Linked DNA regions of Bacillus pumilus. The protein of the gene in region 1 interacts with the protein of each later gene in a pairwise test. Links are inferred from orthologs where the notes say so. Each region holds a gene or a part of one and is shown on either strand. Other genes may lie near its edges. The genes, in order: rplK and prmA.

What was found.
Region 2: the proteins of rplK (region 1) and prmA interact in binary tests that used the Escherichia coli proteins (3 or more experiments, as listed by UniProt). The link is inferred for Bacillus pumilus from one-to-one orthologs.

What each region holds. Positions count from the first base shown.
Region 1 is NZ_CP047089.1:3,310,500-3,313,684, reverse strand. The notes cover bases 9-2,863. They hold rplK (50S ribosomal protein L11), read right to left. Parts: upstream 1,722-2,863; coding sequence 1,296-1,721; downstream 9-1,295. Other genes in these bases: rpmG (50S ribosomal protein L33), read right to left, coding at 2,809-2,863; secE (preprotein translocase subunit SecE), read right to left, coding at 2,597-2,773; nusG (transcription termination/antitermination protein NusG), read right to left, coding at 1,893-2,426; rplA (50S ribosomal protein L1), read right to left, coding at 498-1,196; rplJ (50S ribosomal protein L10), read right to left, coding at 9-239. Also shown: more of rplJ, read right to left, coding at 1-8; more of rpmG, read right to left, coding at 2,864-2,958; RNA polymerase sporulation sigma factor SigH, read right to left, coding at 3,035-3,185. UniProt on the Escherichia coli protein: Forms part of the ribosomal stalk which helps the ribosome interact with GTP-bound translation factors.
Region 2 is NZ_CP047089.1:3,180,862-3,184,102, forward strand. Bases 49-2,959 are described here. They hold prmA (50S ribosomal protein L11 methyltransferase), read right to left. Parts: upstream 2,017-2,959; coding sequence 1,081-2,016; downstream 49-1,080. Other genes in these bases: mtaB (tRNA (N(6)-L-threonylcarbamoyladenosine(37)-C(2))-methylthiotransferase MtaB), read right to left, coding at 49-287; GPS65_RS15810 (16S rRNA (uracil(1498)-N(3))-methyltransferase), read right to left, coding at 287-1,057; dnaJ (molecular chaperone DnaJ), read right to left, coding at 2,039-2,959. In the rest of the region: more of mtaB, read right to left, coding at 1-48; more of dnaJ, read right to left, coding at 2,960-3,172. UniProt on the Escherichia coli protein: Methylates ribosomal protein L11.

The DNA.
Region 1 (3,185 bases):
TTTGGACCTGTTAAGAAATCGTTTAAACCTGTTAGTTCAACTTGTTCAACTGCACGGCGAGTCAAAGTGTTTTTGTAAACTTTGAATTCTACGCCAGCGTCACGAAGTTGTTTACGAAGTTCAGTCACTTCAGAAACTGAAAGACCGCGGTAATCTACAATGACAGTAGACATGCTATCTTTGAATTTAGAAGTAATTTCATCAACGACAACTTTTTTTGTATCGATTGCATTGCTCATGGTTACACCTCCTGTACATTGTTTGTGTAACACTTATACCGATCAGGCCATCACGTTCCTAACGAACGGTTCTCCATATAAAAAGCCTCCAATAAGACATGGAGGCTGTATATACAAGCATACGTTAACGTAAGACTGTGACATATACACCTCGGCGGGTTAATTAAGCCATAAGGCCCCTGCTGTCTACGGTATAAATGGACATATTCTATTTTACAACATTTTGATATTATCAAAATGATTGTGATAAGTCAAGATTTATTTTGCAGAGAAAGAAGATGGATCCACTTTCACGCCAGGGCCCATAGTAGATGTAACAGAAACGTTTTTCACGTATACACCTTTAGCCGCTGCAGGTTTTGCTTTAAGGATTGTGTCATAGATTGTTGCAAAGTTCTCAACAAGCTTTTCGTCCTCGAAAGAAACCTTTCCGATTGGCGCGTGGATGTTACCAGCTTTATCAACGCGGTACTCTACTTTACCAGCTTTGATTTCATTGATTGCTTTTTCTACTTCGAATGTAACAGTTCCTGTTTTAGGGTTTGGCATAAGACCTTTTGGTCCAAGTACACGACCGATCTTACCAACTTCACCCATCATGTCAGGTGTTGCAACGATTACATCGAATTCGAACCAGCCTTGTTGGATTTTAGTGATGTAATCAGAATCTCCAACGTAGTCTGCTCCAGCAGCTTCTGCTTCTTTTGCTTTTTCGCCTTTAGCGAACACAAGAACGCGTTGAGTTTTACCAGTTCCGTTAGGAAGTACAACTGCACCGCGGATTTGTTGATCGTTTTTACGAGGGTCTACGCCCAAACGAAAAGCAACTTCTACAGTCGCATCAAATTTCGCTGTATTTGCTTTTTTTGTAAGAGAGACAGCTTCAGCTACATCATACGCTTTAGTACGTTCGATTAGCTTAGCAGCTTCTACATACTTTTTACCTTTTTTAGCCATTATAAAAATCCTCCTTATGTGGTTTTAGCGGAATAACCTCCCACGAATAAGGGTTGCGAACTTGTCAAAACCAAACTCGCAACCCAACAAGACAATAAATTAATCTTCGATGACAATACCCATACTGCGTGCAGTACCTTCAACCATGCGCATAGCTGATTCAACGCTAGCAGCGTTTAAGTCAGGCATTTTTGTTTCCGCGATTTCGCGTACTTTATCACGCTTAACAGTTGCCACTTTATTACGGTTAGGTTCACCAGAACCAGACTCAATACCAGCTGCTTTTTTAAGTAAAACTGCAGCAGGTGGAGTTTTAGTAATAAATGTAAATGAACGGTCTTCAAAAACCGAAATTTCAACAGGAATGATAAGACCAGCTTGGTCAGCTGTACGAGCATTAAACTCCTTACAGAATCCCATGATATTAACACCGGCTTGACCTAGTGCAGGTCCAACTGGTGGAGCTGGGTTAGCTTTTCCAGCAGGAATTTGCAATTTAACAACTTTAACTACTTTTTTAGCCACGAGACACACCTCCTTAAAGTCCGTGATGTGGTAATAGGGGAATCCCCCTCCCACTCAACAACTTCATTCTTTATATGAATGACGAAATAACTAGCTAGCGATCTTGAGCGAACTCAAGACGTACCTTTGCTATATTACCACTTCTATACACTCATTTCAAGCTCTTTTGAATTACAATTTATCGATCTGCGTGAACTCAAGTTCCACGGGTGTTTCTCTACCAAACATATTAACAAATACTTTGACTTTGCTTTTATCGTAATCAATCTCTTCGATAGAGCCTGTGAAGTTAGCAAATGGTCCGTCGATGACCTTGACTGTTTCTTTCAATTCAAAGTCGATTTCTGTTTTGCGTTCTTCAAGACCCATTCTCTTCAGAATGGTTTCAGCTTCGCCTGGTAGTAGGGCTGTCGGCTTTGAGCCTGATCCAGCTGATCCAACGAACCCTGTGACACCTGGTGTGTTACGAACTACATACCAAGAGTCGTCAGTCATCACGATTTCCACTAGGACATAGCCAGGGAATACTTTCTTTTTGACAACTTTTTTCTTACCATTTTTAATGTCTGTTTCTTCTTCTTCTGGTACGACAACGCGGAAGATCTTATCTTGCATGCCCATTGATTCAACACGCTTTTCCAAGTTCGCTTTTACTTTGTTTTCATAGCCAGAGTACGTATGCACAACATACCAATTCTTTTCCATTTCGTTCAGGACTATTCAGTCCTTCCCTCCCCACATTTCGTAATGTCTATTTGACGAATCTCGAGTACCGGTAAATATTTTCAAGCAATTGAAAAAACCCGTAAAACGGGTTTTTTGGCAAGTCATATTATGATCTATTATAGCACGTTCAGCAGACCATTATTCAAGTATTAATGAATTAATTCGATTAATTGTGAGATTCCTATATCAAGAAAAGAGAAAAAGATTGCAAAGAATACGACTGTTAAAATAACAGTGATTGTGTAACGAATCATTTCGTTTTTCTTTGGCCAGCTGACCTTCTTCATTTCTTTTCCGACACTTTTTAAGAAACTGATAATACGCATTGTAAAAGACCTCCACAGATTAAAGAACGCAAATCTTACTTCGTTTCTAAATGTGTTTTATGTGAATTACAAGTCTTGCAATATTTCTTAACTTCTAATCTTTCAGCTGCTGAAGCATCACTTTTCATTGTCGTATAATTGCGGCTTCCGCAGTCTTTACAGGCTAGAGTAATCTTTTTCCTCATATTTACACCTATTTTCTCGACATCATTTCCTTAGTACCTTATCACAGTGTCGAAAAAGCTGTCAATATAGGTTTGATTAGAGACTAATCTCGCGAAGCTCTAAATATTTCTCTAATTTTCTCTTTACTCTTTGGAGTGCGTTATCAATTGATTTCACATGACGGTTTAAATCTTCAGAAATCTCTTGATAGGATCTGCCATCAAGGTAAAGCACAAGAACCTTTCTT
Region 2 (3,241 bases), 130 kb from region 1 along the record:
ACAATATCAACACCAGGAATCGCCATGATTTCTGCTGGAGATGTTTGCGCATAACAGCCTGTTACACAAATGACACCATCCGGGTTATGACGAATGGCTCTTCTAATGACTTGGCGGCTTTTTTTATCGCCTGTATTCGTGACCGTACATGTGTTAATGACATATACGTCTGCTTTTGATTCGTACTCTTTTCTTTCATAGCCTGCTTCTTTAAACAGCTGCCAGATCGCTTCTGTTTCATAGTGATTGACCTTACAGCCAAGTGTATGGAACGCTACTGTTCCCATCATGATTCACCTCTTAATAACTCTGTTTGATAAGATATAGCAGAAAGCGCGTAAAGAGGAGCTGTTTCTGTTCTTAAAATGCGTGGTCCGAGCCCGCAAATGACTGCACCAAGCGTTTCAAGCGCTTCAATCTCCTTTTCTGCCAAACCGCCTTCAGGACCCAAAACAACTAGCAAGGTTTGTCCGCCTTTCATTTGTTGGAGCACAGTTTGAAAGCGGCTTTGCTCTCCTTCTTTCGATGATTCTTCGTATGCAACGACACATTTATCGAATTCACTAGCTAATTGAGTCAGCTCTTTAAACGTTGATACTGGATAAACATGAGGAATGATATTCCGGTAGGACTGCTCAGCTGCTTCTTTCGCAATTTTCTCCCAGCGATCTCGTTTTTTATGTGACTTCTTTTGGTCAAGCTTTGTAATAGAACGAGCCGCTTGAAAAGGGATAAATGCACTTGCGCCAAGCTCTGTGCCTTTTTGGATAATCAGCTCAAGTTTATCTCCTTTTGGGAGACCACTCGCAATTGTGACCCTTACAGGAAGTTCTCTGTCCTGATTTGTCCAGCCTTCAAGGTGACAAAGGACTTCTTCCTTTGTTATTGTATCAATTTTACTGAGCGCTTCAAAGCCGTCTGTCGTTAAACAAAGGATTTCCTGCCCTGCTTTCATGCGCATGACGTTGGAAAGGTGATGTACATCTTCACCTTTGATGACGATAGCTCCCTTTGCGATCACTTCTTCTTTCGTGAGGTCGATAAAATATCGTTGCATACGTGTCCTGACACCTACTCGCTTTATTTTTTCGCTATAATGCTGACCCAATCTTCCATTGATAGCACTTCAACAATGTCAAAACCTGCTTCTTCTAATGCTGTTTTGACTTGTAATTTCTTTTGTCCAATGATGCCTGAAGTAATGAAATAGCCATCTTTCTTCAATAAGTCATAGGCTTGATCTGTAAAGCGCAAAATCACTTCTGCGAGAATGTTGGCGACGATCACATCATGTTCACCTGAAATCCCATCAAGTAAGTTATTTTGCTTGACCGTTACTTGTTCACTTACACCATTTAGCTCGATGTTTTGCTTCGCACTTTCAACCGCAACGGTGTCGAGATCAAAGGCTTGAATGTCCTTTGCACCAACCATCGCTGCTGCCACACTTAAAATCCCAGAGCCTGTTCCAACATCAATTACCGTATCGTTTTCCTTCACATAGCGCTCAAGCGCCTGAATACAAAGAACCGTTGTTGGGTGTGTCCCTGTTCCAAATGCCATTCCTGGATCCATTTCAATAATCAGTTCATCAGAATGAACCGGCGTATATTCTTCCCACGTTGGAACGATGGTGAATTTTTCAGAGATTTTCACAGGATGATAGTATTTCTTCCATGCGGTGGCCCATTCTTCTTCATTTACTTCACAAATGGACAGCGTATTTCGCCCAAGATCAATATCGTATAGAAGAAGATTGTTGATGGCTTCTTTGATCTCATCTACCGTTTCCATTAAAAAGCTATTCATTGGAAGATAGGCTTTGACGATGACCCCTTCTTCAGGATAGTCATTCGGATCGAGCTGGTAGATCTCACCGTATACATTTTCACGTTCCTTGACTAAATCAAGCGGGTCCTCAATCACGACACCACTCGCACCTGCTTCATGCAAAATATTGGTGATTGGTTCCACCGCTTCATTTGTTGTATGGACGCTAATTTCTGACCACTTCAATACTACCAACTCCTTATCCGTCTTACTCGCCTTTAAATGCGCGTTTTACCTTATCGAAGAAGCTCATTTCTTGTTCGTCCGGTTTATTTCCGCTCACTTCAGCAAATTTTCTAATGATATCTTTTTGATTGTCCGTTAAATTTGTTGGTGTGACGACTCGTACAACGATATGCTGATCGCCTTGACCATAGCCGCGTACATTTTTCACACCTTTTCCTTTAAGTCTAAATTTCGTGCCAGTTTGTGTGCCAGCAGGGACTTTCAATTTTACTTTACCGTGTAATGTCGGCACTTCAATTTCGTCACCTAATGCAGCTTGTGCAAAGGTTAACGGCATTTCGCAGTAAATGTCATCTCCGTCACGCTCAAAGAATTCATGCGAGCGCACATGGAACACAACAAATAAATCGCCTGGAGGCCCTCCATTTACACCTGGCTCCCCTTGACCAGACACTCTGAGCTGCTGACCATCGTCAACACCAGCTGGGATCGTCACATTGATTTTCTTACGCTTACGCACCTTACCAGAGCCGCCACATGTAGAACATTTGTGATCGATTTGTTTTCCTGTTCCGCTACAGTAGTTACATACTCTGCGGTTGACCACTTTACCAAACGGAGTTGATTGCTCAACATTTAATTGACCGGAGCCGCCGCAATGTGAACATGTCTTCGCATCTGTCCCAGGCTTTGCCCCTGATCCATGGCATGTTTCACATGATTCCTCGCGAGGTATTTCAATCGTTGCTTCTTTCCCAAATGCTGCTTCTTCAAATGAAAGCGTCATTGTATATTGCAAGTCTGCTCCTTGACGTGGTGCATTTGGATCTCTTCTTCTGGCTCCACCGCCAAAAATACTAGAGAAGATGTCATCAAAGCCACCGAAGCCGCCAAAGTCTCCACCTCCGCCAAAACCGCCGCCACCAAAGCCTTGGTTTGGATCGGTATGACCGAACTGGTCATACTGCGAACGTTTTTGATCGTCAGAAAGGATTTCATATGCTTCTTTTACTTCTTTGAATTTCTCATCTGAGCCAGCTTCTTTATTAATATCAGGGTGATACTTTTTTGAAAGCTTGCGGTATGCCTTTTTGATCTCGTCTTTTGAGGCGCTCTTACTCACGCCAAGCACTTCATAGTAATCACGCTTACTCATCTCTTCACACTCCCGATTTTCTCACATAAATACGATTGTATCATTTTGATTTGACCTTTTTCAATTGCT